Regions from separate parts of the Halalkalibacter sp. HAAS-P013 genome, predicted to be linked through region 2. Evidence: a T-box and tRNA genes for the amino acid it is inferred to sense, from the RefSeq annotation. Region 2 holds a T-box; the other holds one or more tRNA genes.
What was found. A T-box is a leader RNA that pairs with one kind of tRNA and senses whether it is charged. The one in region 2 lies ahead of serS (serine--tRNA ligase), so its partner is inferred to be a tRNA-Ser.

Region 1 (4,158 bases), on a different contig from region 2:
GTACGGTCGAGATTGAAGGAGAGCAATATAGTGCAACAAGTGGTGGAAGTTGGATTGAAGCAAATCAGGATATCATTGTCATGTCGGTAGATGGTACAAGAATTTTAATTAAACCATTAGAGGAAGAAGAAAAGCAAGAGTAGGAGTATCTAGGAGTATCAATGTAGTGAAAGGTATGTTAGGAGGGGTTATCCCACTTTGGGGATAACCCTTTATTTAAGTTGTTGTAAGGTCCTCGTCTTTTTAGCTAGGATGTGCTGCGCTTAGGAATAGGGATAGACCTAATCGCTACAAGAACAATTATAAAGGTTGATAATGCAAACGCAGTAAACGGTATAGGGAAGATAAGAATATCTATCCAATATAGTAAGATGACCGGCAGTGTGAGTGCGTGTGCGGTGATAATCCACGTATGGCGATATTCTAACTTTCTTTTTCCTTTAATAAAAAGAGCTAGAAAAGCTAGAATGGTAATACTTAAAAAGCCTAGACCAGCAAGTCCTACAAATAATAAACTTGTTATGATCGTTAATAAGATCGGCAAGAAATTTAAAAGTTGACTAATACGAAGTGAGAGATCTTCTTTAGAAAGCTCCTGTAAGCCGAGGAGTGAATAAGAGATCGATTGAATTTGTCCATGCGAGATAAAAAGAAATTCCCTTTGCTGTAATGCAATACCCTCGTCTAGCTCCAATAATTCTCTTTCTGATAACGAATTAGCAGGGTCAATTAGGAAAAAGCCATCACTCACTTCATCGGTAATGTAGACCTCTTCCTCTTCCAAAAATAATGTACCTTCAACTAGATGAAAGTCAGGTAAATCATTTTCTAAAATACGATCAAGCTGTTGTACGCTTGAAACAATAGTAATATTTAAAGAGATAAAATAAGGGATACTCGCAATAAATATAATCATTAAGACAAATCCAATTGTTGTCGTTATTGGTCGAAAGCGAGAATATGCAATCACTTTTCTATTGTAGAAGCTTTTAATAAACCATTCCCAGTAACTCATTTGTTCACCTCTTTCATACTCCGTTATTTTAACGAATTGCGGTTAAAAATGCTATCATTGAATTTCAATTACAGAGGGCTTTTTGAAGAAAATCATGAATTATTGAAATAAAGATGATTTTTAATAATTTATAGTTTACAAACCCTTGATGAATGCTTAATAACAGACAGGGTGTTCATGTTTTTTGGTGAACTTGGTATTTTCCTTTTTGGTATTAAATACAAGGGGGATGGGTTACAAAAGGTTGCTGGTGATGGATTGCGAGATGTTCTAGATAAGTTTACGACAAATCCTGTTATGGGGGTATTTGCAGGACTATTTGTAACGGTACTTCTTCAAACAAGTACGGGGACCACCGTCTTAACCATCGGTCTTGTTAATGCAGGTTTTATGACTCTCAAGCAAGCGATTGGGGTTATTATGTTTTGGAGAAAGAAGAAAAAATAGACAAAATGGAAAGAAAGCTTAGAAAGCAGCATATTCAACGAGTGAATGATGGGAAATGTTCTGGTTCAGCTGGAATTGTTTTTGTCGATATTGTTAGTAATTTAGAACGGATCGGCGATCATTCTGTTAATATTGCTGAAGCCGTAATTGGTGAAGACCACTAATTTAAGTAATCAAGGTGCCCTTAAGTATAGGGGTACCTTGATTTTTCTCTAAAAGTAGGCTTGTTTAATTATTTGAAGTATGGTAAGTTATAGCAGGATTAATGTTATGAAATATTTTCTATTTAATTTCCGGAAAAGTGTTGACGTAATTTGAAGAGCATGTTAAGATAATTCTTGTCTCTTAATTGATATTCCACAGTAGCTCAGTGGTAGAGCTATCGGCTGTTAACCGATCGGTCGTAGGTTCGAGTCCTACCTGTGGAGCCATTATGGCGGCGTAGCTCAGCTGGCTAGAGCGTACGGTTCATACCCGTGAGGTCGTGGGTTCGATTCCCTCCGCCGCTACTTTAATTAAATGTTTTAAGGCGATTGTGGCGAAGTGGTTAACGCATCGGATTGTGGTTCCGACATTCGTGGGTTCGATTCCCATCAGTCGCCCCATAGAGGACCCTTAGCTCAGTTGGTCAGAGCAGTCGGCTCATAACCGATCGGTCGTAGGTTCGAGTCCTACAGGGTCCACCATGATTTTTACAAAGTTAATTCGGAGGAATACCCAAGTCCGGCTGAAGGGATCGGTCTTGAAAACCGACAGGCGGGTTAAACCGCGCGGGGGTTCGAATCCCTCTTCCTCCGCCATATATATTACATATTCAAGGATCTCGTGCTTAGAGGTCCTTTTTTGTATTAAATAAACCTCCATGTGAAAATCCCAAGTCCAATACAGAAAAAAGCGAAATATGTTAACTTAGTGTTTTTTAACATCGAAATAAACCATTTAATCCCTATTAATGCAAAAATAAATGAAGATATAAAGGCAACGAATAAGGAAAAGAGACTGATCTGTGTATGGCTTTTTATTAAATCTGGTAATTTTAATATGGTCATACCGAGGAAGACGGGAATAGACAGAAGAAATGAGTAGCGAAGTGCAGTATCTTTACACAAGCCTAAGCAAAGAGCGGTGAATAATGTACTCCCTGTTCTTGATATACCTGGGATTAATGAGAGAGCTTGCCCTATTCCGATAATTATTCCATCCTTCCAGTTTAACATTGATAGTCGTCTTATCCCTCCATTTAATCCATGTTCTATTAATATTAGCGATAATCCAGTAATAATGAGAGAAACTCCAATAGTTGCAGAATTAGTTAATTGTTTTCCGAGAACCGACTCGATCATTTTCCCAGCTGAAATAGTTACAATTGTTGATATAATCAATAAAAGTACGAATCTGTAGTTTGCTTGTGCTTTAATATTTTTCGTTTGAATATAGGTTATAAAATCTTGCAGGATCTTACATAAATCGCGACGAAAATAAACAATAACAGCTAAAACAGAAGCGAAATGTAAAAAGGTTTCAAATGCCAGTTTGAAATTTTCTCCAATAGGTATATCAAGTAGCCTTTGGACTATTAGCATAAGCGCTGTACTTGAGATTGGCAAAAATTCGGATATTCCTTGAATAAAACCTATAATTAATGCTTGCCACCAATTCATACTGTTCCTCCATTAGTAATTGAAAAAGGGTTTGTACATGTTTATGTCTGGGGATTTTTGTTATGACGAAATTGAGTTTAATTCATCTAGAGTAAGGGTAGAGTAAATGTGGTTACATTATTTAAAATTACCTGAGCATAATCATTGCAAGAATGTTCAAATTTTGGTAATGTATGAATTGGAAGACTTATGAAACAAAAATGTTGCAAAAGTCCACATTTTTGGAGTACATACTCCGCCAATAATCAGATTCACATTTGAGGAGGAATTTAACATGGCATATGAGTTACCGCAATTACCTTACGCAGCAAACGCACTAGAACCTCATATTGATGAGGCAACAATGAATATTCATCATGGTAAGCACCACAATACTTACATTACAAAGTTAAATGCAGCACTTGAAGGTCATGATGATCTTGCTAGTAAAAGCATCGAAGAGTTAGTTTCTAATCTAGATGCAGTACCAGAAAATATCCGTGGTGCTGTTCGTAACAACGGTGGTGGACATGCTAACCACACTTTGTTCTGGGAAATCCTTAGTCCAAATGGAGGTGGCAACCCTACAGGTGAACTTGCTGATGCGATTACTTCAACATTTGGCAGCTTTGATGCATTCAAAGAAGAATTTGCAAACGCTGGTGCTAACCGTTTTGGTTCTGGTTGGGCTTGGCTAGTTGTTGATGGTGGTAAGCTTGCTGTAACAAGCACTCCAAATCAAGACACTCCATTAATGGAAGGCAAGACTCCAATTTTAGGTCTTGATGTTTGGGAGCATGCATATTACTTAAACTACCAAAACCGTCGTCCTGATTACATTAATGCATTCTGGAATGTTGTTAACTGGGATGAAGTTGCAAAACGTTATAACGAAGCTAAATAAAGAATACAAAAGGCCCTAAGGAAAAACCTTAGGGCCTTTTTGTATAACCGGTTTTTCAAGTGACACACTACTTGTGAGGGTGGTGGAGTCGGTGAATAAGGTATTGGTAAAGAAAGTAATTGGTGATATAGAAGTGACAAGGGACTTAAAGC
Region 2 (4,158 bases):
TCTTTGACTAAAGACCACTCTTTGGTCTAGTTTTTTGTAATCTAAGCAATAAGCGGAGCCGCCGTAATGTTTTAAGCCTTTTGAGTGGGTTTCTCAAAAGGCGCACGGCGAGTGGAGCATTGCCACTATATCTGCTTCCTCTTTAGCTAATGGTCGCTCTTTGACCTGGTTTCTTTATGATCGAAGCAATGGTTTCGCTCTCTCACCTTTCTCCATTTCTACTTCTCTACTTTGTTCATTTACGATATCATTATTATAGAGACTTAATTAAAAGGTGTGATTCTTTGAAAACAACGACACTTTTACTCTTAATAATTATTTCAATGCACCTCTTGACCCTCATCAATGTTGCTTTTTTTAATGGGGCATGGAATGGAATTGTTTTATCCATCTCAACTTTTTTATTTATTACGGCATTAGCTTTTTATAGTATTAATAAACAAAAGACTCAAGCTAGTGACAACTAGTTTTTAGCAATTTATTTCATTTTGAAGCATTAATAACCCGACTGCACACTCATGCAGTCGGCCCTTTATAAACTTACTTAACCGTAATCTTTTCAACATTCCCCATATATGGGCGTAACACTTCTGGAATCACAACAGTTCCATCTTCTTCTTGATAATTTTCTAAGATCGCAGCAACTGTACGGCCGACTGCAAGACCTGAACCATTTAATGTATGAACAAATTCTGGTTTTGCTTTTGGGTCCGAACGATATTTAATATTTGCTCGGCGTGCTTGGAAATCTTCAAAATTACTGCAAGAAGAAATCTCACGGTAAGAGTCATTGCTTGGAATCCATACTTCAATATCATACTTCTTAGCAGCCGTGAAACCTAAATCAGCAGTACACATGCTTAATACCCGGTATGGAAGTTTCAGAAGCTGAAGTACTTTCTCAGCATGTCCTGTTAGAGTTTCAAGTGTTTCATAAGAATCTTCAGGCTTCACGAAACGTACAAGTTCCACTTTATTAAACTGGTGCTGACGAATTAATCCGCGTGTATCACGGCCAGCAGAACCTGCTTCTGAACGGAAGTTTGCACTGTATGCTGTATATGCTATTGGTAACTGTTCTGCCGTTAATATTTCATCGCGATGTAAGTTTGTTACTGGTACTTCTGCAGTTGGGATAAGGAAGTAGTCCAAATCTTGAATTTTAAAAGCATCTTCTTCAAACTTTGGTAATTGACCTGTCCCTGTCATACTTGCGCGATTCACCATATATGGAGGAAGCACTTCCTCATACCCATGCTCATCTTGGTGTAGATCCATCATAAAATTAATCAACGCACGTTCTAGGCGTGCCCCTAATCCCTTATAAAAGACAAAGCGGCTTCCAGTCACTTTAGAAGCTCGTTCAAAATCAACGATTCCCAGATCAGTTGCTAAATCCCAGTGAGCTTTCGTTTCAAATCCAAAAGAACGTACCTCTCCCCATTTACGGACTTCGACATTATCATCTTCTGTATCGCCTACTGGAACACTCTCATGCGGAACGTTAGGAATTGTTAAAAGAATTCCTTCTAACTCTTCTTCAGTATTACGCAGCTGTTCATCCAATGATTTAATTTTTCCTGATACTTCTTTTGTCTCTTTAATTAAATGATCTGCATCTTGTTTTTCACGCTTTAACTGCGCTACTTCTTGAGATACTTGGTTTCTTCTATTCTTTAGCTCCTCTACTTCAACAATAATGGTACGACGCTTTTCATCTAACTCTTCAAAGCGGTCTAATCCAGAGATATCTTCACCTCTTGTAGCAAGTCTCGTTTTTATATCATCAAAGTCTTTTCGTAGTCGTTTTACATCTAACATTTCTTGTCCTCCTCTTATCTTATCTTACCTATTCTACCAAATTATATTGGATAAAAAAAAGCCCTCACCCCTTCTATAAAAAGAAGGGACGAGAGCACCCGCGTTACCACCCTTGTTGCAAAGTAGCAGGTGCTTTTCCTGCTACTTAAAGCCGCTTTAGCAATAACGGCTGCCTACCGAGAAGATTTCATACTTCTACTCAAAGGTGGATTCCATACAAGCACTCCCCGGTTCGCACCATCCACCGGCTCTCTGTACAGCACATTGTATGTACTAATCCTTATCTACGCATTATCTTTATTGTTTTGATTCTTCTACAATTGAAACGAAAAATTGATGGAAACGATGGTCGTCTGTAAGCTCAGGATGGAAAGAACATGCTAGGAAGTTTCCTTGTCTTGCAGCAACAATCTCATCCCCATACTTTGAAAGAACTTGAACATCTTGCCCCACTTCTAAAATAAGTGGGGCTCGGATGAAGACAGCACGAATATCTTCACCTACTCCAGTTACATGAAGATCTGTCTCAAAACTTTCACGTTGACGACCGAATGCATTACGCTGTACCTTCATATCAATGACAGCCAAATGACCCTCATCTTGTCCTTCAATTTGTCCAGCCATTAAAATGGCACCTGCACATGTCCCAAACATTGGTTTACCTGATGCAGCAAACCCTTTTAAAGGCTCATAAAAACCATATAAATCAATAAGACGGCGCATTGTCGTACTTTCTCCACCCGGAAGTACCAATCCATCTACATCATTGAGCTGTTCTACTTTTTTTACTACGACTATTTCTGTATTAGGAGCTTCTAAGCAGTTCACATGCTCTCTAACAGCCCCTTGCAGTGCCAATACACCTATTTTAACCATTACTAATCCTTTCCCTTACACCAAGCTTAAATTACCAGCCACGCTCTTGCATGCGCTCTGTTGGGTTAAGAGTCGAAATTTCGATACCTTTCATTGCTGTACCAAGTCCTTTAGAAAGCTCAGCAATTAATGCATAATCTTCGTAGTGAGTCGTTGCTTCAACGATTGCACGAGCAAACTTCTCAGGGTTGTCTGATTTAAAGATACCAGAACCTACGAATACCCCGTCAGCACCTAACTGCATCATTAGTGCAGCGTCTGCAGGAGTCGCTACTCCGCCTGCTGCAAAGTTAACGACAGGTAGTTTACCTGTTTCTTTAATTTGTAATAAAAGGTCAAATGAAGCACCAAGGTTTTTCGCTTCTGTCATTAACTCATCAGTAGACATTTGTTTGACTTTATTAATTTGACCTTGGATCATACGCATGTGACGTACAGCCTCTACAATATTACCCGTTCCAGGCTCACCTTTTGTACGGATCATTGATGCACCTTCACCAATACGACGAGACGCTTCTCCTAAATCACGTGCTCCACATACGAAAGGTACAGTAAAATCACGCTTGTACAAATGGAATACTTCGTCAGCAGGTGTTAATACTTCACTTTCATCAATGTAGTCAACACCCATTGCTTCAAGTACACGTGCTTCAACGATATGACCAATACGTGCTTTTGCCATTACTGGAATTGATACTGCATTTAGTACTTCTTCAACAATTGTTGGATCAGCCATACGTGCTACTCCACCCGCTGCACGAATATCAGCTGGTACACGCTCAAGTGCCATGACTGCAACCGCTCCTGCAGCTTCTGCAATCTTTGCTTGTTCAGCGTTGATAACGTCCATAATGACGCCACCTTTTTGCATTTCTGCCATACCTCTTTTGACTCTATCTGTTCCTGTTTGACTCATTTGTATATCCTCCTATACCGTTCGTCTAAAGTTGAATGATTATCCTACATTAGTATACCTTAAAACGAGTTTTTTCGCATAAATTTTCAGTTTTTATTTTAGCATAAAACGGATCCTTTACAAAATAAGGGCATGAAAAAGATATTTTTACTTTTTCAATGCCCTCTAAAAATCCGTTTTATTGTTTTTATTATGAAAACCAACCTTTTACTGTATCAGCTACACCATTCCAAATACCTGAGAAGAAACCACCGATTGCACGCATTGTCATTGAGAACCAACCAGATTTCTCAACAGCAGAGTCTGTCACAACTAATACTTCAGCACGCTGTGTTGGGTATAGAAAGTCTTCGTCTCCTTCTCCTGTGTAAACAAGGGAAAGGGTTCCAACTTCAGCTCCTGCTTCAAATGGAGCAACAATCTCTCCATCTTCATTTAACACGTTGTTATCAAGGACAAGCTCAGTTGCATATAAATCTTCTTCACCATTACGAACAACCGTAGTTAAAGGGTCGACACTAGAAATGGTTACTTCTCTTTCTTTA

Region 1: it has a tRNA-Ser gene. The T-box ahead of serS (serine--tRNA ligase) is inferred to sense a tRNA for this amino acid. The anticodon was not compared.

Annotation. Positions count from the first base shown of each region.
Region 1 covers NZ_JBWQTU010000002.1:363,186-367,343, reverse strand. The annotation lists gene AC1FXP_RS05775 (NfeD family protein) at 1-143, shown strand, start outside; gene AC1FXP_RS05770 (DUF1189 domain-containing protein) at 248-1,015, opposite strand; partial or broken gene AC1FXP_RS05765 (Na/Pi symporter) at 1,193-1,438, shown strand; gene AC1FXP_RS05760 (PhoU domain-containing protein) at 1,441-1,626, shown strand; tRNA gene AC1FXP_RS05755 (tRNA-Asn) at 1,819-1,893, shown strand; tRNA gene AC1FXP_RS05750 (tRNA-Met) at 1,898-1,971, shown strand; tRNA gene AC1FXP_RS05745 (tRNA-His) at 1,992-2,067, shown strand; tRNA gene AC1FXP_RS05740 (tRNA-Ile) at 2,072-2,148, shown strand; tRNA gene AC1FXP_RS05735 (tRNA-Ser) at 2,170-2,262, shown strand; gene AC1FXP_RS05730 (undecaprenyl-diphosphate phosphatase) at 2,311-3,123, opposite strand; gene AC1FXP_RS05725 (superoxide dismutase) at 3,398-4,006, shown strand; gene AC1FXP_RS05720 (MFS transporter) at 4,098-4,158, shown strand, end outside.
Region 2 covers NZ_JBWQTU010000032.1:5,165-9,322, reverse strand. The annotation lists gene serS (serine--tRNA ligase) at 541-1,821, opposite strand; T-box leader at 1,903-2,117, opposite strand; gene pdxT (pyridoxal 5'-phosphate synthase glutaminase subunit PdxT) at 2,119-2,697, opposite strand; gene pdxS (pyridoxal 5'-phosphate synthase lyase subunit PdxS) at 2,729-3,613, opposite strand; gene AC1FXP_RS22570 (D-alanyl-D-alanine carboxypeptidase family protein) at 3,804-4,158, opposite strand, start outside.